3 regions of the Pseudomonas sp. P5_109 genome follow, and region 1 is predicted to be linked to each of the others. Evidence: predicted binding sites of a transcription regulator. Region 1 holds the regulator's gene; each other region holds the start of a gene.
The links. Region 1 encodes FliA, which starts transcription of late flagellar genes. Its sites were predicted from a motif close to CTAAAGTTTNNNNNNNNNNNGCCGNTAA; they were not measured.
Positions count from the first base shown of each region.

Region 2: a site for FliA is predicted at 4,447-4,474, ahead of flgM (flagellar biosynthesis anti-sigma factor FlgM). Genes of this name have one in related genera too.
Region 3: a site for FliA is predicted at 7,957-7,984, ahead of QMK54_RS24385 (methyl-accepting chemotaxis protein). Genes of this name have one in related genera too.

Region 1 is NZ_CP125380.1:1,784,435-1,794,733, forward strand. Features, by position in the region: gene flhA (flagellar biosynthesis protein FlhA) at 1-573, shown strand, start outside; gene flhF (flagellar biosynthesis protein FlhF) at 585-1,913, shown strand; gene fleN (flagellar synthesis regulator FleN) at 2,030-2,860, shown strand; gene fliA (RNA polymerase sigma factor FliA) at 2,857-3,597, shown strand; gene QMK54_RS07960 (chemotaxis response regulator CheY) at 3,765-4,136, shown strand; gene QMK54_RS07965 (protein phosphatase CheZ) at 4,158-4,946, shown strand; gene QMK54_RS07970 (chemotaxis protein CheA) at 5,001-7,271, shown strand; gene QMK54_RS07975 (protein-glutamate methylesterase/protein-glutamine glutaminase) at 7,320-8,450, shown strand; gene QMK54_RS07980 (flagellar motor protein) at 8,450-9,190, shown strand; gene motD (flagellar motor protein MotD) at 9,206-10,096, shown strand; gene QMK54_RS07990 (ParA family protein) at 10,140-10,299, shown strand, end outside.
Region 2 is NZ_CP125380.1:5,436,639-5,446,937, reverse strand. Features, by position in the region: gene QMK54_RS24105 (glutamine synthetase family protein) at 1-1,208, shown strand, start outside; gene QMK54_RS24100 (MFS transporter) at 1,279-2,664, shown strand; gene QMK54_RS24095 (flagellar brake protein) at 2,728-3,474, opposite strand; gene QMK54_RS24090 (flagella synthesis protein FlgN) at 3,568-4,035, opposite strand; gene flgM (flagellar biosynthesis anti-sigma factor FlgM) at 4,084-4,410, opposite strand; gene flgA (flagellar basal body P-ring formation chaperone FlgA) at 4,578-5,336, opposite strand; gene QMK54_RS24075 (chemotaxis protein CheV) at 5,420-6,352, shown strand; gene cheR (protein-glutamate O-methyltransferase CheR) at 6,398-7,225, shown strand; gene QMK54_RS24065 (IS4 family transposase) at 7,348-8,679, shown strand; gene flgB (flagellar basal body rod protein FlgB) at 9,025-9,432, shown strand; gene flgC (flagellar basal body rod protein FlgC) at 9,436-9,879, shown strand; gene flgD (flagellar hook assembly protein FlgD) at 9,895-10,299, shown strand, end outside.
Region 3 is NZ_CP125380.1:5,507,611-5,517,909, reverse strand. Features, by position in the region: gene QMK54_RS24425 (YciI family protein) at 1-177, shown strand, start outside; gene QMK54_RS24420 (RNA polymerase sigma factor) at 179-1,414, shown strand; gene QMK54_RS24415 (LysR family transcriptional regulator) at 1,508-2,362, opposite strand; gene QMK54_RS24410 (multidrug/biocide efflux PACE transporter) at 2,453-2,884, shown strand; gene QMK54_RS24405 (SDR family NAD(P)-dependent oxidoreductase) at 3,023-3,781, opposite strand; gene QMK54_RS24400 (LysR family transcriptional regulator) at 3,903-4,799, shown strand; gene QMK54_RS24395 (inorganic phosphate transporter) at 4,903-6,516, opposite strand; gene QMK54_RS24390 (transporter) at 6,803-7,825, opposite strand; gene QMK54_RS24385 (methyl-accepting chemotaxis protein) at 8,098-9,723, shown strand; gene QMK54_RS24380 (PepSY domain-containing protein) at 9,784-10,089, opposite strand.

The sequences.
Region 1 (10,299 bases):
CAACTCATGCAATTGCTGGCCAAAAGCTCGCCGAAACTGGCCGAGGAGCTGGTGCCGGGCGTGGTTTCGCTGTCGCAGCTGCTCAAGGTCCTGCAAGCGCTGCTGGCCGAACAAGTGCCTGTGCGTGACATCCGCAGCATTGCCGAGGCCATCGCCAACAATGCCGCCAAGAGTCAAGATACCGCCGCGTTGGTGGCTGCCGTGCGGGTTGGCGTATCCCGCGCAATCGTGCAAAGCATTGTAGGCACTGAGTCGGAGCTGCCAGTTATCACGCTGGAGCCAAGGTTGGAACAGATATTGCTCAATAGTCTGCAGAAGGCAGGGCAAGGCTCGGAAGAGGGTGTTCTGCTGGAGCCAAGCATGGCTGAGAAGCTGCAGCGCTCGCTGATCGACGCGGCGCAGCGCCAGGAGATGCAAGGTCAACCGGTGATTCTGCTGGTGGCCGGTCCGGTTCGCGCGATGCTCTCGCGATTTGGCCGGCTCGCAGTCCCGGGATTGCACGTGTTGGCTTATCAGGAAATCCCTGACAACAAGCAAGTGACCATCGTTGCGACAGTAGGGCCCAACGGCTGAGGTAGTGGTTTATGCAAGTTAAGCGTTTTTTCGCCGCCGATATGCGTCAGGCCATGAAGCTGGTTCGCGATGAGCTGGGCGCTGATGCCGCCATTATCGGCAACCGCCGGATCGCCGGCGGGGTCGAGCTGACGGCTGCGCTGGACTACAAATTGTCGGCGCTGGCGCCGCGTGTTCCGAACATGGAACTCGAAGACGAGCTGCGCAAGACGCAGTCGCGGATCGTCACCGCCCAGGCCGAATTGAGCCTGCGTGGCGAGGGCGAGAGCGACAACAGCACCAACCGTCAGTTGTTCGCCGGCCTGCCGTTGACCGCCGCCGAACCATTGATCGAACCAACGTACGCCGAACCTCGTCGTCCCGCACCGGCCGCTGCACCGGCATCCGCTGGCGTGGACCCGCGCGCGTTCGACTCGATGCGTTTCGAGCTCAACAGCCTGCGCGAACTCATGGAAGTCCAGCTCGGGTCCCTGGCCTGGAATCAGCTGCAAGGCAGCCGTCCGGACCAGGCCAATCTCTGGCGTCGCCTGCAACGTATTGGCCTGTCTGGCCCGCTGTCGCGCGATTTGCTGGCGCTGACCACTGAAATCCAGGAGCCCCGTCAGGCCTGGCGCATGCTGCTGGCGCACCTGGCGCGCATGATCGTTACCCCGGAAGTCGAGCCACTGGAAGAGGGCGGTGTGATCGCCATGGTCGGTCCTGCCGGCATGGGCAAGACCACCACCCTGGCCAAGCTGGCGGCCCGTTACGTGCTCAAGTATGGCGCGCAGAACATTGCGCTGGTGAGCATGGACAGCTTCCGCATCGGTGCCCAGGAGCAGCTCAAGACCCTGGGGCGCATTCTCAATGTGTCGGTGACCCACGTCGATCCGGGCCAGTCCCTGGTGCAGGCGCTGGAGCCATTGCTGCGCAAGCGCGTGGTGCTGATCGATACCGCCGGCCTGCAGGCCAGCGATCCGGCCCTGCGCATGCAGCTTGAGAGTCTGGCCGGTCGTGGCATCCGCGCGAAAAATTATCTGGTCCTGGCAACCACCAGCCAGAAACAGGTTCTAACCGCCGCTTATCATAGTTACAAGCGTTGCGGGCTCGCTGGCTGCATCCTGACTAAACTGGATGAAACGGCAAGCCTGGGCGAGGTGTTGAGCCTGGCCATCAGTCATGAGCTGCCGGTGGCGTACCTGACCGATGGTCCGCGGATTCCGGATGATCTTCATCTGCCGCGCCGTCATCAGTTGGTCAGTCGCGCCGTCAGCGTGCAAATGCAGGAAGAACCCAGCGAGGAAGCCATGGCTGACATGTTCGCTGACATCTACCACAGCCCGACCAAGCAGGTTGGCTGAGGTAATAATGAATCGTTTTTGTACCTACATCGATGGTCTGCCATGCATTGTTCCGTTTGTGAACGCGCAGCCAGTAATGTGGCCTCCGTCTATGCAAGACAAGGTAAAGAAATAACATGGGCAGCATGCATCCCGTACAGGTGATCGCGGTGACCGGCGGCAAAGGTGGCGTCGGGAAAACTAACGTGTCAGTGAACTTGTCCCTGGCTTTGGCCGAGCTTGGCCGGCGCGTCATGCTGCTGGACGCCGACCTGGGACTGGCGAACGTCGACGTTCTGCTGGGCCTGACACCCAAACGTACCCTGGCCGACGTGATCGAGGGCCGCTGCGAACTGCGCGATGTACTGCTGCAGGGACCAGGCGGCATTCGTATCGTTCCGGCCGCATCCGGCACACAAAGCATGGTTCATCTGAGCCCTGCGCAACACGCTGGCCTGATCCAGGCCTTCAGTGATATCGGCGACAACCTCGACGTCCTGGTGATCGACACCGCCGCGGGCATTGGTGAGTCGGTCGTCAGCTTCGTTCGCGCAGCCCAGGAAGTACTGCTGGTGGTGTGCGACGAGCCGACCTCGATTACCGATGCCTACGCCTTGATCAAGTTGCTCAATCGCGACTACGGCATGAACCGCTTCCGCGTCCTGGCCAACATGGCCCAGAGCCCGCAGGAAGGGCGCAACCTGTTCGCCAAGTTGACCAAGGTCACGGATCGCTTCCTCGACGTCGCCCTACAATACGTCGGCGCGGTGCCTTACGACGAAAGCGTGCGCAAGGCCGTGCAGAAGCAGCGCGCTGTCTACGAGGCGTTCCCGCGCTCCAAGTGCTCGCTGGCGTTCAAGGCCATCGCGCAGAAGGTCGATACCTGGCCGCTGCCGGCCAACCCGCGCGGGCACCTGGAGTTTTTCGTCGAGCGTCTCGTGCAGCAGACAGCAGGACCTGTGCTATGACAGCCAGCGGTTACAACCTCTACAAAAAATCAGCTCGTGATGCGCAGTACGAGCTGATCGAGCGTTACGCGCCGCTGGTTAAACGCATTGCTTACCACTTGCTGGCGCGCTTGCCGGCCAGTGTCCAGGTCGAAGACCTGATCCAGGCCGGGATGATCGGCCTGCTTGAAGTGTCTACCAAATATGACGCCAGCAAAGGCGCCAGTTTCGAGACGTACGCGGGCATTCGAATCCGCGGCGCCATGCTCGATGAAGTGCGCAAGGGGGACTGGGCGCCTCGTTCGGTTCACCGCAATACGCGCATGGTCAGCGACGCTATTCGCTCGATTGAAGCGAAAACCGGCCGTGACGCTAAAGATCACGAAGTTGCGGCCGAACTCCAATTGAGTCTCGACGATTACTACGGAATTTTGAACGACACGCTGGGCAGCCGCTTATTCAGTTTCGACGACCTGTTGCAGGACGGCGAACACGAAGGGCTGCACGAGGATGGCGCGAGTGCTCATCTCGAGCCGTCACGCGATCTGGAAGATGAACGCTTCCAGGCTGCGCTGGCGGATGCGATTGCCAATTTGCCGGAGCGTGAGCGACTGGTGTTGGCGCTGTACTACGACGAAGAGTTGAACCTCAAGGAAATCGGTGAGGTCCTGGGGGTCAGCGAATCGCGGGTCAGCCAGTTACACAGCCAGTGCGCGGCCCGTTTGCGGGGGCGTTTGGGGGAGTGGCGAGCGCGCTGAAGGCAGTGTGGGGACACTGCGAACGAGGCTGGTGTGGTGTTGAACTACCCCGGTCTCGATCTGTTGTGCTCCATACAGTCATTGAGTGCTTTGCCGGATTGATTGAAATGGCGCGTCCAGGTGCTGGGCGCGTTTAAGACTGCTTGGAGGTCGAATTGGACAAGAACATGAAAATCCTCATCGTTGATGACTTCTCAACGATGCGGCGGATCATCAAGAACCTGCTGCGTGACCTTGGGTTCACCAACACCGTCGAGGCCGACGATGGCACTACCGCCATTCCGGTGCTCAACAGCGGAAGCATCGACTTTCTGGTAACGGACTGGAACATGCCTGGCATGACCGGTATCGATCTGCTGCGCCACGTGCGTGCCGATGAGAAGCTCAAGCACCTGCCGGTGCTGATGGTGACCGCTGAAGCCAAGCGTGAGCAGATCATCGAAGCGGCCCAGGCCGGCGTTAACGGCTATGTGGTCAAACCCTTCACGGCCCAGGCGTTGAAAGAAAAAATCGAGAAGATTTTCGAACGCATCGGTTGATGAGTGCGCCACGGGGGAGCTATGGGCAATAACGAATCTTCATTGGGCGATTTCGAGTCGACCCTGAAAAAACACGCCGTCGAATTGGTCGCGAGCCTTGAAAAAGGCAAGTTCGGCGACGCGGTGCAATTGATCCATGAGCTCAACCAGACCCGTGACCGCGGCCTGTATCAGGAGGTGGGCAAGCTCACCCGCGAGCTGCACAGCGCGATCGTCAATTTCCAGATTGACCCGCACATGCCGCAAGCCGAAGAAGTGTCGCAGATCACCGATGCCGCCGAGCGCCTGGGGTATGTGGTCAAGCTGACCGAGGCCGCAGCCAATCGCACCATGGATCTGGTGGAAAGTGCCACGCCTCTGGTCAACAGCCTGGCGGATGAGGCCCAGGCCTTGAGTACGGACTGGGGACGCTTCATGCGTCGTGAAGTCGGCGCCGAGGAGTTCCGTGAATTGGCCCGGCGGGTCGACGGCTTCCTGGCACGCAGCGGCACGGACAATCGCGCGGTGTCGGGCAACCTCAACGACATCCTGCTCGCCCAGGATTACCAGGACCTCACGGGGCAAGTGATCAAGCGCGTGACCCAGTTGGTCACCGAAGTTGAAAGCAACCTGCTCAAGCTCGTGCTCATGGCCAGCCAGGTGGACCGCTTTGCGGGCATCGAACATGACCGTGAAGCGATGCTTGCTGAAAAAGATCCACAAAAACATCTCTCTCAGGGTGAAGGTCCGCAGATTCATGCCGATAAAAGAGAAGACGTTGTGTCCGGTCAGGACGATGTGGACGATTTGTTATCCAGCCTGGGATTCTAGAGTTTTAGCATTTTAGGTTTTTTGGGTTTTTAGACCTGTAGGAGCACCCCCTTAATGAGCTTCGGCGCCGATGAAGAGATCCTTCAGGATTTCCTGGTTGAGGCCGGCGAGATTCTAGAGCAACTGTCCGAGCAACTGGTCGAGCTGGAAAGCCGTCCGGATGATGCGGATCTGCTCAATGCAATTTTTCGCGGTTTTCACACTGTAAAAGGGGGCGCCGGCTTCCTCCAGCTCAACGAGCTGGTGGAGTGCTGCCACATCGCCGAGAACGTGTTCGACATCCTGCGCAAGGGTGAGCGTCGCGTCGATTCGGAACTGATGGACGTGGTTCTCGAAGCGCTGGACGCGGTGAACGGCATGTTCAGCGAAGTCCGCGAGCGTGGCCCGATCACGGCTGCAACGCCTGAACTGCTGGCGGCATTGGCCCGTCTGGCCGAGCCGCAGTCGGCTGACGAGGTGGCCTCTGCGCCTGTTGCCGCCGTGGTCGAAGCGCCGGTGGCTGAAGCCGATTCGGGCGACATTACCGATAATGAATTTGAACAGTTGCTGGACTCGCTGAATGCCGTCAAGGCCCAGGCCGAGGCGCCGGCGGCTGTGTCTGCGCCGGTCAGCGATACCGCTGCCAGCGATGAAATCACCGATGCCGAGTTCGAGTCGTTGCTCGATCAGTTGCACGGCAAAGGCCAGTTCGCCGTCGATGCGGTTGCGCCGGCTCCGGCTGCGCCAGAAGCACCGAAAGCGGCGGGCGACAGTTCCGATATTACTGACGACGAATTTGAAGCACTGCTCGACCAGTTGCACGGCAAGGGCAACTTCGCCGTCGAGGCGCTGGAATCGGCCATTGCTTCGGTGCCTGCACCTGCAGCACCTACCGCCGCGGCGGCCGGCAGCGATCTGATTTCCGATCACGAGTTCGAAGCGCTGCTTGACGAACTGCACGGCAAGGGCAAGTTCAGCGAAGTCGGCACCGCGACTGTGGCCAATGGTTCGAATGCGGCTGTTGCGGCACCGGCAGCCAAGGCCGCGGCGCCGAAACCGGTCGCCAAGGCCCCGGAGCCAAAAGCCGAAGCCCCGGCAGCCGCTGCCGCCCCGGCTGCTGCACCGGCATCGTCCCGCGCTCCGGCCGCGCCACCGGCGGAAAAACCGGCGAGCGAAGCCGAGACCACCGTACGCGTCGACACTGCGCGCCTCGATGAGATCATGAACATGGTCGGCGAATTGGTGCTGGTGCGTAACCGCCTGGTCCGCCTGGGCCTCAACAGCGGCGACGAAGCCATGTCCAAGGCCGTGTCGAACCTCGACGTGGTCACGGCCGACCTGCAGACCGCGGTCATGAAGACCCGGATGCAACCGATCAAGAAAGTCTTCGGGCGCTTCCCGCGCCTGGTTCGCGACCTGGCGCGCCAGCTCAAGAAAGAGATCAACCTGGAACTGGTCGGCGAAGAAACCGACCTCGACAAGAACCTCGTCGAGGCCCTGGCCGACCCGCTGGTCCACTTGGTGCGCAACGCGGTCGACCACGGCATCGAGTCGCCGGAAGAGCGCGAAGCCTCGGGCAAGGCCCGTGGCGGTAAGGTGATCCTGGCGGCCGAGCAGGAAGGCGATCACATCCTGCTGTCGATCTCCGACGACGGCAAAGGCATGGACCCGAATGTCCTGCGTTCCATCGCGGTAAAACGCGGTGTGATGGACAAGGATGCCGCCGATCGCCTGAGCGATACCGAATGCTACAACCTGATCTTCGCCCCGGGTTTCTCGACCAAGACCGAGATTTCCGACGTATCGGGTCGCGGCGTGGGCATGGACGTGGTGAAAACCAAGATTTCCCAGCTCAATGGCTCGATCAACATCTACTCGGCCAAGGGCCAGGGTTCGAAGATCGTCATCAAAGTGCCGCTGACCCTGGCGATCATGCCGACGCTGATGGTCATGCTCGGCAACCAGGCGTTTGCGTTCCCGCTGGTGAACGTCAACGAGATCTTCCACCTCGACCTGTCGACCACCAACGTCGTGGACGGCCAGGAAGTGGTAATCGTGCGGGACAAGGCGCTGCCATTGTTCTATCTCAAACGCTGGCTGGTCAGCTCCGCCGCTCACGAAGAGCAGCGCGAGGGCCACGTGGTGATCCTTTCGGTGGGCACGCAGCGGATCGGCTTTGTCGTCGATCAACTGGTGGGCCAGGAAGAAGTGGTCATCAAGCCATTGGGCAAAATGCTCCAGGGGACTCCGGGCATGTCCGGCGCCACCATCACCGGTGACGGCCGCATCGCGCTGATTCTCGATGTTCCGAGCATGCTCAAGCGTTACGCCACACGGCGTATTTGATTCTGGTGGAGCGGGGCGCCTGGCCTCGCTCCATCTAATGGAGTGTTTATGGCAGTCAAGGTCCTGGTGGTGGACGATTCGGGGTTTTTCCGCCGCCGCGTCTCGGAAATTCTTTCAGCGGATTCCAACATCCAGGTCGTCGGCACGGCGACCAACGGCAAAGAGGCGATCGATCAGGCACTGGCGCTCAAGCCAGACGTGATCACCATGGACTACGAGATGCCGATGATGGACGGCATCACCGCCGTGCGGCACATCATGCAACGCTGCCCGACCCCGGTCCTGATGTTCTCCTCGCTGACCCACGAAGGCGCCCGGGTCACCCTGGATGCGCTGGATGCCGGCGCGGTGGACTTCCTGCCGAAGAACTTCGAAGACATCTCGCGCAACCCCGAGAAGGTCAAGCAACTGCTGTGCGAGAAGATCCTGAGCATCTCGCGCAGTAATCGTCGTGTCAGTCACTACAGCGCTCCAGCACCTGTCGCTGCGCCAGCCCCGATGCCCGCGCCTTCGAGCGTGGGCAGTTTTGGCAGCAGCGCGCCCGTGCGTCCGGCTCCGGCACCGATCCCTGCGCGTACGCATGCGGCCAGCCCGTCGTCACCTGCGCCAAAACGCAAAAACTACAAGCTGGTTGCCATCGGCACCTCCACCGGCGGACCGGTCGCCCTGCAGCGGGTCCTGACTCAGTTGCCGGCCAATTTCCCGGCGCCGATCGTGCTGGTTCAACACATGCCGGCGGCCTTCACCAAGGCCTTCGCCGAACGCCTGGACAAGCTCTGCCGCATCAGCGTCAAGGAAGCCGAGGATGGCGACATCCTGCGTCCGGGCCTGGCGCTGCTGGCACCGGGTGGCAAGCAGATGATGATCGACGGCCGTGGCGCGGTGAAAATCCTCCCGGGTGACGAGCGTCTGAACTACAAGCCGTGCGTGGATATCACGTTCGGCTCGGCCGCCAAGACCTACGGCGACAAAGTTCTGGCGGTCGTCCTGACCGGCATGGGCGCCGACGGTCGTGAAGGCGCGCGCCTGCTCAAGCAGGGCGGCAGTTCGATCTGGGCACAGGACGAAGCCAGTTGTGTGATCTACGGCATGCCGATGGCCATCGTCAAAGCTGAACTCGCCGACGCGGTGTACAGCCTCGACGACATTGGCAAGCACCTGGTCGAGGCTTGTATCTGATGGATGTTCTAAGCCTGATCGGCATCATCATGGCCTTCGTCGCCATCATTGGCGGCAACTACCTTGAAGGCGGTCACCTCGGCGCCCTGGCCAACGGCCCGGCAGCGCTGATCGTGCTCGGCGGCACCATTGGCGCCGCGCTGCTGCAATCGCCGATGAGCGCCTTCAAGCGCGCCATGCAGATCCTTGCCTGGATCCTGTTCCCGCCGCGCGTTGACCTCGCCGGTGGCATCGACCGGGTAGTGAACTGGAGCCTGACCGCGCGCAAGGAAGGCCTGTTGGGCCTTGAAGGAATCGCCGACGCCGAGCCCGACAACTACGCGCGCAAAGGCTTGCAACTGCTGGTCGACGGAGCCGAGCCGGAAGCGATCCGCAGCATTCTGGAAGTGGATTTCTACACCCAGGAAAGCCGCGATGTCGAAGCGGCCAAGGTCTTCGAAAGCATGGGTGGTTACGCGCCGACCATCGGCATCATCGGTGCGGTGATGGGCCTGATTCACGTGATGGGCAACCTCGGTGATCCGTCGCAACTGGGTAACGGCATCGCCGTGGCCTTCGTCGCCACCATCTACGGCGTGGCCAGTGCCAACCTGGTGCTGCTGCCGATTGCCGCCAAACTCAAATCCATCGCGCTGCGCCAGTCGCGTTATCGCGAAATGTTGCTGGAAGGACTGCTGTCGATCGCCGAAGGTGAAAACCCACGCTCAATTGAGTTGAAGCTCCAGGGCTTCATGGATTGATGGGGGTAATGGACTATGGCTCGTCGTCGTCAACATGATGAACATGTAAACCATGAACGTTGGCTGGTTTCCTATGCCGACTTCATCACCTTGCTGTTTGCTTTTTTCGTGGTGATGTACTCGATCTCGTCGATCAATGAAGGCAAGTACAAGGTCATTTCCGAAGCGCTGGTCGGGGTCTTTACCGACTCCGATCGCTCGCTCAAGCCGATCCCCATCGGTGACGAGCGGCCGAAGACCGTGACCCCGGCCAAGCCGCTGGTCAAGGACAGTGACCAGGTCGATGCCGGTGTCTCCGGCGCCAGCGACCCGCTCAAAAGCATCGCCGACGACATCAGCGCGGCGTTCGGTGACCTGATCAGCTCCAACCAGATGACCGTGCGTGGCAACGAGTTGTGGGTCGAGATCGAGCTCAATTCAAGTCTGTTGTTCGGCAGTGGCGATGCCATGCCCAGCGACATCGCGTTCAACATCATCGACAAGGTCGCGGCGATCCTCAAGCCGTTCGACAACCCGATTCATGTCGAAGGTTTCACTGACGATCAACCGATCCGCACCGCGCAGTACCCGACCAACTGGGAGCTGTCCTCGGCCCGCTCGGCCAGCATCGTGCGCATGTTGGCGATGCAGGGGGTGAACCCCGGTCGCCTGGCTTCGGTCGGTTATGGCGAGTTTCAGCCAGTGGCCAACAACGCCACCGCCGAAGGCCGCGCGCGCAACCGTCGCGTGGTGCTGGTGGTGTCGCGCAACCTCGATGTGCGCCGCAGTCTGACCGGCACCGGAACCGCTAATGCGCAACCGGATGCCGCCTTGAAGCGTGCTGGCACACAAACTGCACCGACCCCGGTCAAGTCGCCGGTACGAGAGAACGCCGTCAATTCTCCGTCACCCGTATTAACACGTTGAGCTATTTCTCGGACGATCCGTTCGGCCGGGAGGAACAATCCGAATGAGAGTCTGGGCAGTCGCCAATCAAAAGGGTGGTGTCGGTAAAACCACTTCCTCCATCGCTTTAGCCGGGTTGCTGGCCGAGGCGGGCAAGCGCGTGGTCGTGGTCGATCTCGACCCTCATGGCTCCATGACCAGCTACTTCGGTTACGACCCCGACA
Region 2 (10,299 bases), 3.3 Mb from region 1:
AGCTGGCGCGGGGTGTGCTGCTGCAATGCATCATGGGCGGATACCCGCCAGCGCGGTTTTACGGCAGCGATGATGGTGATCTGGCGCTGATCCCGGACCCTGCACAAATCCATCGCCTGCCCTGGAGCAACCCACCACGGGCCTTCGCCATTTGCGACGCGGATGAACTGGGCACGACCACCAGCTCCAATCTGTCGACCCGTGGCCAGCTCAAGGCGGTCATCGCCCGTTACGCCGCTCGCGGCCTGGCGCCAGTGGTGGCAACCGAGCTCGAGTTTTTTATCTTCGCCCCCAATACCGATCCGACTCAGGCGTTCCAGCCGCCGCTGGGGCTGGACGGTCGTCGCGAGGACGGTCAGTCGGCGTTCAGCGTCAGCTCCAACAATGGGCTGCGCCCCTTTTTCAATGAGGTCTACGCGTGCATGGCGGCCCTGGGCTTGCCTCGCGATACCTTCATGCACGAGATGGGCGTGAGCCAGTTCGAGATCAATCTGCTGCACGGCGATCCATTGCTGCTGGCTGACCAGACGTTCCTGTTCAAGCACTTGCTCAAGGAAGTTGCCCTCAAGCACGGCCTGAGCGTGGTGTGCATGGCCAAGCCGTTGGCGCATACGCCGGGCAGTTCGATGCATATTCACCAGAGCGTCGTCGAAATTGATTCGGGGCGTAACGTATTCAGTGATGAGGCGGGGCAGGAGACGGCCATCTTCCGGCACTTCATTGCCGGTCAGCAGGCCTGCATGGCCGACTTCACTGCGTTGTTTGCGCCGAACGTGAACTCCTACCAGCGCTTGTGCCACCCATACGCCTCACCGAATAATGCCTGCTGGTCCCACGACAACCGTGCGGCTGGCCTGCGTATTCCGGCCAGCCTGCCGGTGGCCCGTCGGGTCGAGAACCGCTTGCCGGGGGCCGATGCCAATCCGTATCTGGCGATTGCCGCCAGCCTGGCGGCGGGTTTGCATGGCATCGAGAACGCGTTGGAACCGAGCGCGCCGATCCAGGGTGAGTTCCAGGTGCCGGACAATCTTTCGTTGCCGTGTACCTTGCATGCGGCACTGGAGCGTCTGAAACGTAGCCAGTTGGCCAAGGAACTGTTCGGTACGGAATTCATCGAAGGCTACATCGCCTCGAAGACCCTGGAACTGACCAGCTTCTACGATGAAATTACTCCCTGGGAACGGCGTGTTTTAGCCGCCCAGGCCTGACGATCCGTCGACATCCGGCTATCGTTTAGCGATAGCCGATTCTCACTGCAAGGAGCCGCTCGGAACGCCGATGCGCCAAATCTGGAAATCCTTTCGAGCGCTGTATTTCGCCTCGCTGATGATGTTGATCGGCTCGGGCCTGTTGAGTACCTACCTGGGCCTGCGCCTGGCTGCCGACCATGTCGACAGCCTGTGGGTTGGTGCGCTGATGGCCGCCAACTACTTCGGCCTGGTGCTGGGGGGCAAGATCGGTCACCGGTTGATTGCCCGGGTCGGGCATATCCGGGCCTATTCGGCCTGTGCCGGGATCGTCGGCGCGGCGGTGTTGGGGCATGGCCTGATCGATTGGCTGCCGGCCTGGTTGTTCCTGCGGGTGATCGTCGGCCTCGGCATGATGTGCCAGTACATGGTGATCGAGAGCTGGCTGAACGAGCAGGCCGAGGCCAAGCAGCGCGGGTTGGTGTTCAGCGGCTACATGATTGCCTCTTACCTGGGCCTGGTCATGGGGCAACTGATTCTGGTCATGCACCCGGCGCTGGGGCTGGAGCTGCTGATGCTGGTCGCCCTGTGTTTCGCCCTGTGCCTGGTGCCCGTGGCGTTGACCCGCCGGATTCACCCGGCACCCTTGCATCCGGCACCCATGGAGCCACGGTTCTTTATCAAGCGCGTGCCGCAGTCATTGAGCACGGTGCTCGGGGCGGGCCTGATCGTCGGTTCGTTCTACGGTCTGGCGCCGCTGTATGCCTCGCAGCAAGGGTTATCCACGGAGCAGGTCGGTCTGTTCATGGGTAGCTGCATTTTTGCCGGGTTGCTGGTGCAGTGGCCGTTGGGCTGGTTGTCCGACCGTTACGATCGGGCTGTGTTGATCCGCAGTTTCGCTTTCAGCCTGGCCCTGGCTGCACTGCCGCTGGCGATCATGCCGCAGGTGCCGCTTGAGGTTCTGTTTATTGCCGGTTTTATCTGTTCGCTGGTGCAGTTCTGCCTGTATCCGTTGGCAGTAGCGTTCTCCAACGACCACGTCGAAGGCGATCGCCGGGTGTCCCTGACGGCGATGTTGCTGGTGACCTACGGTGTTGGCGCGAGTATCGGGCCGCTGGTGGCTGGTGTGCTGATGAAGCTGTTCGGCAGCCAGATGCTGTATGCCTTCTTCAGTTTCTTTGCGTTGGTGCTGGTGTGGCGGATTCGCCCGAAAGCGGTGACCAACCTGCATCAGGTGGAAGATGCGCCGCTGCATCACGTGGCCATGCCAGACAACATGACGAGTTCACCACTGGTGGCTTGCCTCGACCCGCGTGTTGATGAGCAGGTGGTGCAGGATCAGATGCAAAACCCGGTGAGTGCCGGGCCAGAGCCTGAATCAGAACCTGAGGCTGATGTAACCGAAGCTGAAACCGATCAACCACCGCAAGACCCTGATACAGGGCGGGACCCTAACTTCAGTGAGGCCAGGCCTTAAATCCAGGGCATAAAAAAACGGGCAGTCACCGCAAGGGACTGCCCGTTTTTTGTTGGCGCTCTGTTACATGTCGTCTTTGTCGAACCGACGTGCTTCGCGCTGCAACTGGTAGACGAAGCGTTCGACCTGACGCTGCACCAGTCCGCTCATGTTGTGGAAGCGAACGCCGGCGAACGTAGTGGAGATCCTTTCTTCGAAGTGCAGGTAACGCAACTCGACTGGAGCGGTCATCTTGCCAAAGGGCAGGTCGGCGTTGAAGCGATCGTAAACCTGGCCCAGTTGCAGGCTGCCGGTGATGTCGCCGTCGAAACGCAATTTGCACCCGGTAGCGGAAATATCCAGCAGCTTGCCGCTGATGGGCGCCTTGAGCTTTTCGCCGTCGAGGTTGACGTTGACCAGTTGTGCCAGCTTCAACGCCGCGCGGAACGCATTGCGGCGCTGGTGGTACGAGACTTCATCGGGCAGGGGGCCGCGATAGCAGCGGCTGCCACCGGATTCGTCGATGGTCAATTGGCCGTTGCTTTCCCAGGCGATGCGCACGCCTTCGTGGAAGCCTTCGACCCTGAATGGTTCGCCGGCCATCAGGTAGCGTTCGCCATCGCGGGGGATCATTTCGTCCAGGGCAATCATGTTGCTGTCACGGTCCAGGTCCACCAGATAACTCTGGAAGCGCTGGCTGCGCTCGTGGAACGTGATGATCAGCGGGTCATGGCTTTCGAGCAGCTGGCGCAGGTTGCTGGAGATTTCCAAGGGCGTGGAGAGCACCTTGGGTGGCTGCGGCGAATCATCCACGGATAAGGCATTGGACACGGTTAATCAATCTCCAGACAAAATTTGACTACGACTGGCCAGCATTTTGCCAGCATCTTTCGCGTCTTGGATAGAGCGGGCTCATCGAGCGGCCTAAGCCTGACTGAGCGGCCTCGGCTTAGCAAGCTTGGAGAATGTTCCGCTGGCATCGTAAAGCGCCGGGGTTTCACCGCCATTGAGGATTTTCAGCTGGGTGGCCGTAGCGGCCTGCTGAGTGAGGATCGATTGACCGTTGTTGGCGTTGATGGCCTGGCACTGGGCCAGGAGATCGGTCAGCACGTCACTTTGCGCCAGCAACTGGTCGCCAATGCTCGACTGGCCGGCCAATTGCTCAAGACCGCCGCGGTTGGTCGGCAGGTTGAGGCTGGCGAGAATTTCACTGCGCTTGCGGCCATGCTGTTCGAGCAGGACGATCAATGCCTGTTTCTGCGCCAGGATGTCCTCGAGCAATGGCAGGTCGCGGCCATGCAAGGCGAGGGATTCGGTGCGCAGTAATTCCAGCAAGTGTTGCGCTGGAGCAAAGTCGTCGGTGATCAGTTGCAGTAGATTAGTGTCGTGCATGGCTGGCCTTGGGTTTTAAGCGTCCAAAAGCCTGGCGCCGGCGGTGGCCTAGCGCTGGGCTTCGAAGTTGAGCAGTTTGCTGGCTACGCGGTTGCTGTCGACTTTATAGCTGCCATCGGCAATCGCTGCTTTCAACTCGGCCACGCGGGCGTTGTCGACGGCGGGCTGATCGCGCAGCTTGTCGGTGACCTTCTGCAACTGCTGAGCCTCATTGCTGAGATGTACCGATTCCCCGCTTTTGACGGTACCGGCCTGTTCGGCCGCGGACTCCAGCGGCGCGGATTTGCCGGTTTCGGCGCTTTCCTTGCTGGCGCTGGTACGTGTACTGCCCGTAAGGGACGAGGAGCTGTTCAATCGGCTGAAATCGATGACCATGATAAAAAACCTCTGGGAATTTGGACGCTTGCCATGGTTTCGGCCATTCCCTGGAAAACTTTAGGCTCATTTATCAATGAACCTCGCGCGCGTCAGCGCTTGCCCTGCATGGAGCACAGTCTAGGGAACAGCCGCGGCAAGCGCCACATTCTGATGAGCAGAGAGCCTTACATGGACACTTCCACCTGCCCTGGCGCCATGACCTGCGCCTTGATGACCCGTTGGGAGTTGAGGTTTTTCACCCGTATCTGTTCGCTCAGGCTGCCGTTTGACAGGGCTTCGCCTGGCATTCGCACGCTGAGCGTACCGCTGCGGGCAGTAATCACCACCTGATCACCCTTGCGGATAACCTCGGCCTGTTCGATATGCACCAGGGTAATTACCTGGTCGGCGACCATTGGTCGGGTCAGTCGCTGCCCGATCGCCTGGTCGAGGGAGGTCAGGTAGCCCTGGCTGATCAGGCTGATATCGCGCTCGCGCAGCACCACGTCGCCAGGCTCGACAATGGCGGCGCGGCGCAGTGGCCGGGCGGTGCTCACGACATCGCGAAACAGGCGGACTTGAGCGGGTACGAACACGGTCCAGGGGGAGGCGCCCTCGCAGCGCACCTTGACCGTGACCCGTCCCAGTGGCTTGGGACTCTCCAGCGTTGCTGTCAATTCCTTGTCGCACATCGGCATGTGCATGCGCGGATCAAGCTGCTTGACCTCGATCTCGTAGCGACCTTCCGTTTGACTGGTAGCCAGATAGTCTTCTACGGTGAATTCAAGAAAGCCCTGAGTGACGCCGATAAGCATGTCAGGCAAGGTAACCGCGTCAGCAAGGGCAGGGCTGCCAACGTTGAACAGGCAAACAGCCGCCAGCACGCCGAGTAATTTGCGATAGGGTGTGATCAGGCGTCGAAAAAATGTCGGTTCTGTGTTCATAACGATTAAAAAAGCAAGCGCCGTGCCGTTCAGTGATGAAGGTGCGTCGCAACAACACTTGGCGTTGGTGTAGGAGTCTGGGCATGGCTGGTGTAATGGATTCGGTAAACCAGCGCACGCAACTGGTGGGGCAGAATCGCCTTGAGCTGTTGTTGTTCCGTCTCGACGGCCAGCAGCTATACGGGATCAACGTCTTCAAGGTTCGGGAGGTGCTGCAATGCCCCAAACTGACGCTGATGCCCAAGTCCAGTCCTGTCGTGTGCGGCGTGGCGAACATCCGGGGGGCGACCATTCCGATCCTTGATCTGGCGATGGCGACCGGCTCCGGTGCTTTGAAGGACAAGAACAACCCCTTCGTGATCATCACGGAGTACAACACCAAGACCCAGGGTTTCCTGGTCCGCTCGGTGGAACGCATCGTCAACATGAACTGGGAGGAGATCCATCCGCCACCCAAGGGCACCGGACGCGATCACTACCTGACGGCGGTGACGCGGGTCGACAATCAGTTGGTCGAAATCATCGACGTCGAAAAAGTGTTGGCGGAAGTGGCGCCGACGCCGGAAGCGATTTCCGTCGGCGTGGTGGATGTCGAAACCCAGCACAAGGCGCTGTCGTTGCGCGTGCTGACGGTCGACGACTCGTCGGTGGCGCGCAAGCAGGTCACGCGTTGCCTGCAAACGGTCGGCGTCGAAGTGGTGGCGTTGAACGACGGTCGGCAAGCGCTGGACTACCTGCGCAAACTGGTCGACGAGGGCAAGAAGCCGGAAGAAGAGTTCCTGATGATGATCTCCGACATCGAGATGCCGGAGATGGACGGGTATACCCTGACGGCGGAAATCCGCAACGACCCGCGCATGCAAAAGCTTCATATCATCCTGCATACTTCGTTGTCGGGGGTTTTCAATCAGGCGATGGTCAAGAAGGTCGGTGCCGATGACTTCCTGGCCAAATTCCGTCCTGATGACCTGGCATCCCGGGTAGTCGACCGGATCAAAGCAGCAGATATCAGCTAGGGGCCCGCGCCCCTGGCAGTCAACACGATTTAAGAGGCGGCATCATTGTCTACGGGTAATTTGGATTTCGAACAGTTCCGGGTATTCCTGGAAAAAGCCTGTGGCATTTTGCTCGGTGAAAACAAGCAATACCTGGTCTCCAGCCGTCTCAACAAACTGATGGAACAGCAAGGCATCAAGTCTTTGGGTGAGCTGGTTCAGCGCATGCAGACCCAGCCGCGCAGCGGTTTGCGCGAGCAGGTGGTGGATGCCATGACCACCAACGAAACCCTGTGGTTTCGTGATACCTACCCGTTTGAAGTCTTGAAGAACAAGGTACTGCCCGAAGCGATCAAGGCCAGTCCCGGCCAGCGCCTGCGCATCTGGTCGGCGGCATGCTCGTCGGGCCAGGAACCGTATTCGCTGTCGATGTCCATCGACGAGTTCGAGCGGGTCAACATGGGGCAGTTGAGGATGGGCGTGCAGATCGTTGCCACCGATCTGTCCGGCACCATGCTGAACAACTGCAAGACCGGCGAGTACGACAGCCTGGCCATCGGCCGCGGCCTGTCGCCCGAGCGCCTGCAGCGTTATTTCGATCCGAAAGGACCGGGACGCTGGGCGATCAAGGCGCCGATCAAGAGCCGGGTGGAGTTCCGCTCGTTCAACCTGCTGGACAGCTACGCAGCCCTGGGCAAGTTCGACATCGTGTTCTGCCGCAACGTATTGATCTACTTCTCCGCCGAGGTGAAGAAGGACATCCTGTTGCGCATCCACAGTACGTTGAAGCCGGGCGGTTACCTGTTCCTCGGTGCTTCCGAAGCGCTGAACGGTTTGCCGGATCATTACCAGATGGTCCAGTGCAGCCCGGGGATCATTTACCAGGCGAAGTGATTTGTTGGTGTTGTCAAAAAACGGGAGCCCTTTGGGGTAATGCCGATCAGTTAAGCCTTCTCGCTTGACCTTTGGCCGCAAGAAATCAAAATCCGATGCCTGTACTGGCATCGGATTTTTTTATGCGTCTCGCTCGGGCACTGGAACTGACCCACAACATCGCCTCCACTCCCAACACCATCGAGGGATTGGATTCCTTACTCGACCCTTCTTTGGTCGAACAGGCACTTGAGCAGGCCGGTGTAGCTACCCTGCGCAAGCGGCGTTTGCCGCTGGAAATGATGCTTTGGTGCGTGATCTCCATGGCGTTCTTTCGACGTATGTCGGCCTGGGATGTGGTCAGCCGCATGAACATCATGCTGCCGGGACAGCGTCCGCTGGTAGCGCCCAGCGCCGTAGTCCAGGCCCGTCAGCGATTAGGCAGCGAAGCTGTACGACAGGTCTTCGATCTGACTCAGAAAAGTTGGCATGAAGCAGCCGCTCATCCAACTTGGGCCGGTTTGCGCTTACTGGGCGTCGACGGTGTCGTCTGGCGAACACCCGATACCCCCGAAAACCGTGCGCATTACGACTCGGCCAGTAACCAGCATGGCGACACTGGTTTCCCTCAGGTGCGCATGGTCTGCCAAATGGAGTTGACCAGTCACTTGCTGATCGGCAGCGCGTTTGACGGCTATCGCAGCAACGAAATGAAGCTGGCAGAACAACTGATCGAAACCACGCCCGATCACTCGTTGACGCTGTTCGATCGCGGCTTTTATTCCTTGGGTTTGCTGCACCAGTGGCAGCAGGCCGGCTCCGAGCGCCATTGGCTGATGCCATTGCGCAAAGGTGCGCAGTACGAAGTGGTTCAGCGTCTGGGTCGCCAGGATGCGGTGGTTTCGTTAAGCACTTCGCCGCAGGCTCGCAAGCAATGGCCGGGGCTGCCGGAGCGTCTGACCGCGCGACTCCTGAGCAAAACCGTCAAAGGCAAGGTATGTCAGATCCTGACCTCAATGGCCGACCCGCTGCGCTTCCCGTCCGACGAAATCGTTGATCTGTACAGTCAGCGATGGGAGATCGAATTAGGCTTTCGGGAAATGAAACAGACGCTGCTCAACAGCAGCTATACGTTGCGCAGCAAAACGCCCGAGATGATCGAGCAGGAATTATGGGGAGTGTTGTTGGGCTACAACTTGTTGCGCTATCAAATGGTGGAAATGAGTCGCCACTGCCCCGGCATTTACCCATGTGAAATGAGTTTTACCGCCTGCACCTGGGCGATCCTCGGGTTTATCAACAGCGTCTCGGCCGACCGCTCCGGGAACATCCCCAAGTACCTGGCCGAGCTGCATGCCTCAGCCCCGCAGTATGTACTGCCTCATCGACGGGCGGAGCGCATTTACCCCCGGGCCATCAGGCTCAAATCCCCGAAGTATCCGATCAAAAATAAAAATGCCAGTCAGCTTAACTGACTGGCATTAGCCCTTTGGGGCTCCTTTTTTTGTGGCCGATAATTTCCAACTTACACCGCGTGCCCTTGTAGGAGCCGGCTTGCTGGCGATCCAGGCGCCGCGGTCATCCAGGCAGACTGTGTCATCGTTCATCGCCAGCAAGCCGGCTCCTACAAGGTGACACGGTGTTCTTTTGATCGTACCAAGCGGCAGAAAAGCGGCAGGCGGCGGAAAACCGTTGCCGCTTTTCTGGCATTGCCGCGTTGCCATGGCCGGCAAAGCCCCGGTTTCCGGGCTTTTTTGAATTGGCATGGGGCTTGCTAAGTTGATCCTACGAAAAATCAGGTCACCCGAAGGTTTCCCGACATGAGCATCAGCTTCGATAAAGCGCTCGGTATCCACGAACAAGCCCTGGGCTTCCGCGCCCAGCGTGCCGAAGTCCTGGCCAACAACATCGCCAACGCCGATACCCCGAACTACAAGGCTCGGGATCTGGACTTTTCGAAAGTGCTCGCCGAGCAGAACGAGAAAACCAAGAGCGGCACTTTCGCCTTGAACATGACCAACAGCCGTCATATCGAAGCTGAAGGCCTGGGCAATGGCGACGAGTCGTTGCTGTATCGCACGCCAATGCAACCGTCGATCGACCAGAACACCGTGGACGCTCAGCTGGAGCAGTCGAACTACGCGGAGAACGCGATCGGCTTCCAGGCCAGCTTCACCCTGCTCAACAGCAAATTCAAAGGGCTGGTATCAGCCCTGCGCGGAGAGTAAGCCATGTCTCTATCCAGTGTTTTCAACATTGCCGGTAGCGGCATGAGTGCGCAGACCACGCGTTTGAACACCGTCGCTTCGAACATCGCCAACGCCGAGACGGTTTCGTCGAGCATCGACCAGACCTACCGCGCGCGTCACCCGGTATTCGCCACCATGTTCCAGGGCGGCCAGAGCGGCGGCAGCGACTCGCTGTTCCAGAGCCAGGATGCCGCCGGCCAAGGCGTGCAGGTACTGGGCGTGGTCGAAGACCAGAGCAACCTCGAGGCACGCTACGAGCCGAATCATCCGGCAGCCGATGCCAAGGGCTACGTCTACTACCCGAACGTCAACGTGGTTGAAGAAATGGCCGACATGATTTCCGCGAGCCGTTCCTTCCAGACCAACGCCGAAATGATGAACACCGCCAAAACCATGATGCAGAAGGTCCTGACCCTCGGTCAGTGATAAGGGGCGACTCACATGAGTGTTAGCGATTCCACCAGCGGTTTGAGCCTCAACGACATCCTGGCCAACTCCTCGATCAAGACCAACACCACGACTGACGGCCTCGCGTCGGCAGCCGGTAGCGCTTCGGGCAACAAGGCGCTGGGCAAGGATGCGTTCCTGCAATTGCTGGTGACCCAGCTGAAAAACCAGAACCCGCTGGAGCCCCAGGACAACGGCGCGTTCGTGGCCCAGTTGGCGCAGTTCAGCAGCCTGGAAGGCATCACCACGCTCAACGATACCGTGAGCGGCCTGGCCAGCAACTACAACTCGTCCCAGGCCTTGCAGGCGTCGTCGCTGGTGGGCCGTTCGGTCATCGCGCCGGGCGACAAGGCCGTGGTCGATACCACCAAGAGCCTCAGCGGCACGGTGGTGGTTCCG
Region 3 (10,299 bases), 3.2 Mb from region 1:
CGCAACGGCAAGATGTCGATCACTGACGGGCCATTCGCCGAAACCAAGGAGCAGTTGGCCGGTTTTTATCTGATCGATGCCAAGGACCTCAACGAAGCCATCCAGGTCGCCGGGAACATTCCGGCGGCCCGGGTCGGCAGTGTCGAAGTGCGCCCCGTTCGGCAGTTGAATCCTTAAGATGCCGGGGCTGCCGGTTCAGGCGCAGGTCGAGCGGGTCTATCGCGAAGACTCGCGGCGGATTCTCGCGACCCTGATTCGCTTGCTGGGGGATTTCGACCTCGCCGAAGAGGCCTTGCACGAGGCGTTTTTCGTCGCGGTCGAACGCTGGCAGCGTGACGGCGTGCCCGGCAATCCTCGGGCCTGGCTGGTGTCCACCGGGCGTTTCAAGGCCATCGATGCCTTGCGTCGGCGCGCACGTTTTGCCGCGTCGCAGCCCTTGCTGATCGCGCAACTGGAGGAGCTGGAACATGCAGACTGGAGTGATGAAGACGTGGAAGACGATCGCCTGCGGCTGATCTTCACTTGCTGCCACCCGGCCCTGGCGGCGGACGCGCAAGTGCCGCTGACGCTGCGCGAAGTCTGCGACCTGACCACGGAAGAAATCGCCCGGGCCTTCCTCTCGGCCCCGGCCACCATCGCCCAGCGTATCGTGCGCGCCAAGGCGAAGATCCGCGACGCGAAAATCCCTTATCAAGTGCCGACGCTGGCAGAGTTGCCCGAGCGTCTGGACAGCGTATTGCGGGTGATTTACCTGGTGTTCAACGAGGGGTATTCGGCGTCCATCGGCGCCGAACTGATCCGCGAGGATTTGACCCGCGAAGCGATCCGTCTCGGCCGGTTGCTGGTGGAACTGCTGCCGGAGCCAGAGGTGAAGGGTTTGCTGGCGTTGATGCTGCTGCACGAGTCACGACGCCCGGCCAGGACCTCGGCGAGTGGCGAGCTGATTGTGCTGGACGAACAGGACCGCTCGCTGTGGGACGCCGGGTTGATCACTGAAGGCTGCGCGCTGATCGAACAGGCGCTGACCATGGGGCGCTTCGGACCCTATTGCCTGCAAGCGGCCATCGCGGCGGTGCACGCCGAAGCCCCGACGGCGGGGGAAACCGATTGGCCGCAGATTGTCGGTCTGTATGACGTGCTGCTGCGGGCGGTGCCGTCGCCAGTGATCGAGTTGAACCGCGCGGCGGCGATTTCGCAACGCGATGGTCCACTGGCGGGCCTGACATTGGTCGATGCCATTCTGCAGCGGGGAGAACTGCTCGACTACCACCTGGCGTATTCGGCGCGGGCGGAGTTTTGTCGACAACTGGGCCGCAAGCAAGAGGCGCGGACGGCGTGGGAGCGGGCACTGGAGCTGACCCGGCAAGAGCCGGAGCGGCGCTTTATCGAGGAGCGACTCAAGGCACTGGATTGATGTGATTTCACTGGCCTCTTCGCGAGCAAGCCCGCTCCCACAGGGATCACATTGAACCTGTGGGAGCGGGCTTGCTCGCGAATGGCCGCGCCGCTATTCCAGCATCTTGCCCAGCAACCAACTCCCCGCCGGCCCCGGCGGATTGAGCCGCGACCACAACGCATCCACCGACACCGTTTTCGGCCAGCCACGCACCACCAGCTCCTGCAACGTGCCAGGCCCAAACCGTTCGACCAGCCAGCGCGGCAACGGCGCCCAGCCGAATCCGCCCTGGGCCATTTCCAGCAGCATCAGATAACTCGGCGCCGACCAGACGCGGCCTTTCGCGCGACTTTCATAGGGATTGATGATGGTGGCCAGGCGCAGTTCGCGGTGCTGTTGCAGCACGTCCTGATCGACGTAGTCCAGCGTCGCCAACGGATGTGCCGGGGACACGAACAAGGCAATTTCGGTGCGCTCGTCCACTGTCGAACTGACCAGGTCCGGTGGGTAACTGTCCTGCATTTCGGCGAAGGCAATCTGCGCCCGGCCGCTTTGCACCAGGGACACCAGGTCATCGCATTCGGCGATCAGGCATTCGAGTTCCAGGTCGGGATAACGTTGCTCGAAGGCACCGAGGGCGGCTTCGAAGCGGTCCGACTGATAGGTATCGGACAGCGCCACCGTCAGCTTCGCTTCCACCCCTTGGGACAGTTGGCTGGCGGTCATCTCCAGGCGACTGGTGGCGGCCAGGATTTCTTCGGCCCGTTGCAGCATGACGCGCCCGGCCGGGGTCAGCCCGGGCTTGCGGCTGCTGCGGTCGAATAGGGTCAGGTTGAGATCGATTTCCAGGCTGGCCACCGCCGCGCTGATGGTCGACTGGCTGCGGCCCAGCTTGCGCGCCGCGGCGGAAAACGAGCCTTGGGTTGCCGCTTCGACAAACGCCAGCAACACTTCGTGAGAAGCCATGAACTATCGCCTTGATCGATGGTTATTGGTTATGAAGTATCGGTGTGATGACAGATCATGGCAACCACAGTCACTCAAGGGAGCTCGGCCATGAGCGCCAACAAATCCATTATTGAACGTATTTTCCAGGCCATCGGTTTCGAACTGCTGGCCATCCTGATCTGTACCCCGTTGCTGGCCTGGATCATGAAGAAACCGATGCTGGAAATGGGCATGGTCACCGTCCTCATCGCCGGCCTGGCCCTGGCCTGGAACGTGGTCTTCAACGGTCTGTTCGACCGGGCGCTCAAGCGCCTCGCCATTGCACACAACGCCTGGGTCCGCGTGGTGCATGCGCTGTTGTTCGAAGGCGGGCTGGTCGCGCTGGGCGTGCCGCTGATCGCCTGGTGGCTGAACATCAGCCTGTGGCAGGCGTTTGTGCTGGATATCGGCGTGCTGCTGTTCTTCCTGCCGTACACCTATATCTACCACTGGGTGTATGACGTGGTTCGCGAGCGGATGGTCGTGCGCCAGGTTTGCTGAGTCGTGTTTTTGTGGCGAGGGGGCTTGCCCCCGTTCGGCTGCGAAGCAGCCGCAAAGCTGGGGAGCGCTTCGCACTCCAACGGGGGCAAGCCCCCTCGCCACAAGTATTGTGTCCTGCCAGTTGTTCAGCATTAAGCCTTACAGAAACATCCCCCCCGAAGCCTCGATGCGCTGGCCAGTGATCCACTGGCTGCCCGGCGCCAGCAGCAGTGCAATCGCGGCGCCGATGTCATCCGGCAATCCGGCGCGACCCAGGGCGGTGTTGTTCGCCACCAGCGTGTTCAGGTCGGGGTTGTCGCGCACGGCGCCGCCGCCGAAATCGGTTTCGATCGCGCCCGGTGCCAGGATGTTCACTGTGATGTTGCGCGCGCCGAGTTCCTTGGCCTGGTAGCGGGTCAGCACTTCCATCGCACCTTTCATCGCCGCGTAGGCGCTGTGACCCGGCAGGCTGAAGCGGGCCAGGCCGCTGGAAATGTTGACGATGCGCCCGCCGTCATTAAGCAATGGCAGCAGCGCCTGCGTGAGGAAGAACGGTCCCTTGAATTGGATGTTCACCAACAGGTCAAACTGTTCGACGGTGGTGTCGACGAAGTTGGCGTGCAGGCCGATCCCGGCGTTGTTGACCAGAAAATCGAAGTGCTCGCGCTGGAAGTGGCTCTGCAAGACCTTTGTCACTTCGCTGGCGAAGGCGCTGAAGCTGTCACTCCGGGCAACGTCCAGTTGCAGCATGACGGCGCGACCGCCCAGGCTTTCGATCTCGGCCACCAGTGCCTGCGCCTCATCGGCGCGGCTGTTGTAGGTGCCGATGATGTCGATGCCTTGGGCGACCAGATGCAGGGCTGCGTTTTTGCCGAGGCCGCGGCTGGCGCCGGTGATCAGTGCGATTTTACGGTTCATGGGACTTCCTCAGGTGCAGTGAGCGGTTGATGTGAGGAAGTTTATTTATCCGCTTGGTGGTGATAAACAGAGTGAAAGCGGAATCACTGGTCGGATAAACCGAACAATAAAGAGCAAGCTGATGAACAAACTGGAACTGTTGCGCACCTTTGTCCGAGTCAGCGAGATGTCCAGTTTCACCCTGGCCGGAGAGAGCCTGGGCCTGCCTCGTTCAACGGTCTCCGAGCATGTGCAGGCTCTGGAGGCATTGCTCGGCACCCGGCTATTGCAACGCACCACGCGCAAAGTACAGGCGACCCAGGATGGCCTGGTGTTGTACGAGCGCAGCAAGGACCTGCTGTCGCACATGGACGAAATCGAGGGTTTGTTTCGCCAGGACGAGGCGTCGCTGGTCGGGCGGATTCGCATCGACCTGCCGAACATTCTTGCTCGTCGCGTGGTGATGCCACGTTTGCCGCAGTTCATGACGCAACACCCCTTGCTTGAACTGGAAATCAGCAGCACCGACCGCCGGGTCGATCTACTCGCCGAAGGCTTTGATTGCGTGCTGCGCATCGGCGCCCAACCCGATCAATCGGTGGTAGCGCGACACCTGTGTGACTTCACCATGGTCAACTGTGCCAGCCCGGCGTATTTGCAGCGATACGGCGTGCCGGAGCGGCTGGACGATCTGGCACAGCATCGACTGGTGCACTACGTCGGCGTGCTGGGCGGGCGTTCGGAAGGGTTTGTGTATGTCGACAAGGGGCAGGTGCAGCGACTACCGATGGCCGGCAGTGTCACGGTCAACAGCACCGATGCCTACGAGGCCGCCTGCCTGGGTGGTTTCGGCCTGATCCAGGCGCCGAGGATGGGTATGCAGCAATACCTGCAAAGCGGTGAATTGGTCGAGGTGTTGCCGGCGTTCAACGCGCCGTCCATGGAGGCGTCGCTGCTCTATGCCCGGCAACGGCATTTGCCGTTGCGGGTGAGGGTGTTCATGGATTGGTTGGGGGAGGTGATTCGTTCAGAAGTCTGAGGCCAGGCTTTATGTGGGAGCGGGCTTGCTCGCGAAGACGGAGTGTCAGTCAACATCAATGCTGAATGATAAAGCGCTTTCGCGAGCAAGCCCGCTCCCACATTTAGAACAACTGCGTGAACAACCAGTACAAACTGCCCGACAGCAGGATCGCCGCCGGCAAGGTCAATACCCAGGCCATCAACAGGTTGCGGATGGTCTTCATCTGCAGGCCGCCACCGTTGGCGACCATGGTCCCGGCCACGCCCGAAGACAGCACGTGGGTGGTCGACACTGGCAGGCCGAACATGTCGGCGGCGCCGATGGTCAGCATCGCCACGGTTTCTGCCGAGGCGCCCTGGGCGTAGGTGAGGTGGGTCTTGCCGATTTTCTCGCCGACGGTCACCACGATGCGCTTCCAGCCGACCATGGTGCCAAGGCCCAGGGCGATGGCCACGGCGATCTTCACCCACAGTGGAATGAAGCGCGAGGAGTTGTCGATCTGTTGCTTGAACAGTTGCAGCTTGCCGCTGGTGTCGGCATCGAAGTTGCCGACCTTGTTCTTGTCCATCAGGCGAATGGTTTCGCTGGTCAGGTACATGTCGTTACGCACGTTGCCCACGGCCTCGGCCGGGACTTTCGACAGCGAACCGTAACCCTTGACCTCGGCGCCGATGCTGCCGGTCAGTGCGGCCAGCGCCGGCACCAGTTGCGGGGTCGCTTCCTTGCTGCGCACGTATTCGGACAGCACCGGGCGCGGGTCGGCTGGCGCTGGCAGCGGCGCGGCCTTGACCAACGCTTGCTGCGTGACTTCGGCCACCGCCGCGAACTGCAAGGCCTGATCGGCCGGCATGGTGCGGTTCAATGCGTACGCCATTGGCAGGGTACCCACCAGAATCAGCATGATCAGGCCCATGCCTTTCTGGCCGTCGTTTGAACCGTGGGCAAACGACACACCGGTGCAAGTCAGGATCAGCAGGCCGCGAATCCACCATGGCGGCGGGGTCTCGCCCTTGGGCTCCTTGTACAGCGCACGATTCTTGACGAACGCGCGCAGGGCCAGCAACAGCAGCGCGGCACAGCCAAAGCCGACCAGGGGCGAGAGCAGCAGTGCGTAGCCGATCTTGGTGGCTTGCGCCCAGTCCACGCCGCTGGTGCCGTCGCGGCCGTGCATCAGGGCGTTGGCCACGCCGACGCCGATGATCGAGCCGATCAGGGTGTGCGATGACGAGGCCGGCAGGCCCAGCCACCAGGTGCCGAGGTTCCACAGGATCGCGGCGATCAGCAGGGCGAAGATCATCGCAAAACCGGCGGACGAGCCGACTTGCAGGATCAGCTCCACCGGCAGCAGGGCGATGATGCCGAACGCCACCGCGCCGCTGGACAGCAGCACCCCGAGGAAGTTGAAAAAGCCCGACCAGACCACCGCAACATTCGGCGGCAGCGAGTGGGTGTAAATCACCGTGGCCACCGCGTTGGCGGTGTCATGGAAGCCGTTGACGAACTCGAAGCCCAGGGCAATCAAAAGCGCCACGCCCAGCAACAGGAATGGCGTCCAGGTGGTGACCACCGTGCCGAGTTCGTTCATGTCGTGCATCAGGCTGTAGGCGGTAAACAACAAGCCGATGGCCAGCACTGCAACAAACACCACGATGGTGATCAGGCCGGGTTTCTTGTCGAATTGCGGTTTGGCGCTACTGGCCGGTGCCGGGGCGGCGGTGAAGGAGGGCGTAGCCATCACGGACATTCCTGAGGAGGGAGGTGTATCAGTGATAATCGTTGCCAATTGTTACAGGGAGAGTGCTCTGGGTCAGTGTTTGGGTTTTTTGCAGGGCCGCTGATCTGAATCGCCACACATTGCCTGGGGGGCATGCAAAACCTTGTGGCGAGGGGGCTTGCCCTCGTCGGGTTGCGAAGCGACCCCAAAACCAGTCACCACAGTCATCAGATTTACGCCTGCTGCGCAGTCGAACGGGGGCAAGCCCCCTCACCACAGTTGATTAGTGTCAGGTGAGGACGGGGGCTCAATAATCCCGCTGCTTGCGAAATGCCCAGCGCCCGGCAATCACGGTAAAGGTCGCGACCAGCGCCACCAGGATCCAGAAACCCTCCGGATCACCGGCCAGCGGAATGCCGCCGACGTTCATGCCGAAGAAGCCGGCAATGATGTTGATCGGCAGCGCCAGCACCGTCACCACCGTCAGGGTGAACAGCGTGCGGTTGGTCTGTTCGTTGATGTTGGCGGCGATCTCTTCCTGCAACAGCTTGATCCGCTCACCCAGTGCCGTGAGGTCGTTGATGATCAGCGCAAACTCTTCGGTGGATTTGCGCAGCTCCTTGACGTCTTCCTTTTGCAGCCATTGTGGCGGCCGGTTGAGCAGGCGCAGCAATGAGCCGGGCTCCAGTGCCAGCAACCGTTGCAAACGCACCAGCACCCGGCGATTGGCGCCCAGTTCGGCGCGGTTGGTCGACAGCCGCGAGGACAGCAGTTGGTCTTCGATCAGGTCCACGCTCTGGCTGGTCTTGCGCACGATCTGGGTCAGCACTTCACCCTGGTCGCGCAGCAAATGCACCAGCAGCTCCAGCGGGGAGCGAAAGCATTCCCGGGCCTTCACCGAGGAGCGCAATTTGTCCACCGAGTGCAGCGGTTGCAGACGGGCACTGATGATCAGCCGACTGCGGGCGCACACCCACAGCGTCGAAACATCCGACGAGACCATGTTGCTGAGGTTGAACACCACGTCGTTGACCACCGCCAGCAGCGCCGAATCGACATGCTCGATGCGCGTCGAACGCGAGCCTTCGTGCAGTGCCTCGAAAAACTCCTCGGGCAATTCCAGATGACTTTTCATCCAGCGTTCGCACGCGGCATGTGCGAGGTTCAGATGTAGCCAGAGAAATTGCTCGTCGCTCTCTGGTTGTCGCAGATAGTGCAAGGCCTCGGCCGAGTTGATTTCCCGACCGGGTTCACCGGGGCGAAAGCTGAAACCGTAGAGCAGGCCGAACAGATCCGTGTCGCGATGGCTTTGATCGATGCTGTGGTTCATGAGGACTCGCAAGGGGAGGCGCCTGTCGCGTGTTTTACAGGTTCACTTGAGCGGCATGATCGCAAGGCGAGATGACGTTTTTGTGACGGGAAAAAAACCAAAACGATTGCTCTACCGGCGGTCGGGATTTTCTCAAGAACCGCTCTGGCACGCCGATCACGCTTGGGTTAAGTTGCGCGCCGCCGGCGATCAGCCGGGACCGCAGACAGGGATGTCCGGACACCTTTCACGCCTTACCGGGCGTGCCTCATTCCTGTCATGAGTACCCTCCGATGCTTTTGCAAAAGTCCCTGAGAGCGCAAATTCTCGCCCTGCTGAGCGGCAGCCTGCTGGCGATGCTGTTGATCGCCCTGGCGTGCTTTCACTTCCTGTCCAGCGGCGTGCAGAACTACGCCAATCTGATCGAAGGCCCGCTGCATACCTCGCAATTGATCGATGAAGCCAACCTGCAATTCAAGGTGCAGGTACAGGAGTGGAAAAACGTCTTGTTGCGCGGCAAGCAACCGGCGGATTTGAGCAAGTACTGGGGGCAATTCGAAGACCGTCAGCGCGATGTGCAAAACATTCTCGGCGAACTGGCCGCGCAGAAGGGCATCGAGCCGCAACTCAAGAACCGCATCGAGCGCTTGCGTGACGAACATCGCCAGTTGGGTGCGGCCTATCAGAAGGGTCGGGACGCGTTCGTGGCCGCCGGTGGTGATCCGACGGCGGGCGACACGGCGGTCAAGGGCGTGGACCGCGCCACCAGCGATCAAATGAGCGAACTGGTCAGCGAGTTGCGCAAGCAGGGCGCCGAGCAATCGACATTGATCAGTGCCAGCGCCGATCGCACGGTGTTGCTGGGGCTGGTCGTGATGCTGGTTTCGGGGGGGCTGATCGGCCTGCTGAGCCTGTGGCTGGTCAACCGCAATCTGGTCGAACCGATCCGCAAACTGATCGAATACGTGGCGCAACTCAGCCAAGGACGTATTGCCGAGCGCGTGGCCAGCACCCGCCAGGACGAGTTGGGCAAACTGGCAATGGCCGCCAATACCCTGCGCGATTTCCTCGCCGAAACCTTCAGCCGTTTACAACGCAGCGCGTCGGACCTGGACAGTGCCAGCGGCGAGCTGAATTCGATAGCCACCGTGATGGCCGGCGGCACCAACGAGCAGTTCAACCGCACCGATCAGGTGGCCACGGCGATGAACGAAATGTCCGCGACGGCACAGGAAGTCGCCCGTCATGCCGCCGAAGCGGCGCGGGCCGCCGATGATGCCGACCAGTCCGCCCAGCAGGGCGAAAAAGTCATGCAGGGCACTATCCACACCATCACCCAGATGCGCGGCGAAATCGCCAACACCGCCACGGTCATCCGCCAACTGGAAACCGACAGCGGGCGCATCGGCAAGGTCCTGGAAGTGATTCGCGGCATCGCCGAACAGACCAACCTGCTGGCGCTCAACGCGGCCATCGAAGCGGCCCGCGCCGGTGAGGCCGGACGCGGATTCGCGGTGGTGGCCGATGAAGTGCGCAGCCTGGCCCAGCGCACGGCGGCGTCGATCATCGAGATCAACCAGATCATCCAGACCGTGCAGACCGGTGCAATCGAAGCGGCCCAGGCCATTGAAAGCGGTCAGTCGCGCAGCGAACAAAGCGTGCAGCAAGTGACCGAGGCTGGCGCCATGCTCGAACGCATCACCCTGGCCGTGGAAGCCATCCGCGACATGAACCGCCAGATCGCCACTGCCGCTGAAGAGCAAACTTCGGTGGCCGAAGACATCTCGCGCAATCTTACCGAGATCACCAGCATCGCCAGCACCAACCTGGACAACGTGCAGCGCACCGAAGCGGCCAGCAACAACCTGCATGGCTTGTCGGGTCAGTTGAACGAGGTGACGGCGCGCCTGAGCGCTTGAATCCAGAATGCACAAAAGCCGCACGAGTTTTGAGTCGTGCGGCTTTTGTGTGTTTCAGGATTACTTGTCCTGTTTGTTTTTCAGGACCTTGCCATTGGAGGCATCGATGTCCACATCCCACTCGACGTTCTTGGCGTCACGCAGCTCGATCTCGTACTCGTAACCGTTGAAGTGGTTGTCCAGTTCGGTTTTGGTGATCGTTGCACCCGGGTGCAGATCCAGCGCGATCTTGTTCAGGTCTTCCAGCGGCTTGATCTTGCCGTCCTTGACCAGTTGCGGGATCTCATCGACCCGGACATCGGCCTGGGCCAGGCCCGCGGTGAGCGTCAGGGTTGCAGCGGTAAACAAAGCAGTCAGGGTCTTCATGGGCTTCTTTCCTTGGGTGATCCGTTTAAGTGAGATCAGGTTAGCTTGTGTAACTTAATCCACCCTTAAATCCCTCTACATGTCCTGCATCAACTCCTGTGGGACTGTGTTCGGACACACAAACACAAATACATAACCTGTGGGAGCGGGCTTGCTCGCGAAAGCGGTTTGTCATTCAGCAATGGTGGTGACTGACACTCCGTCTTCGCG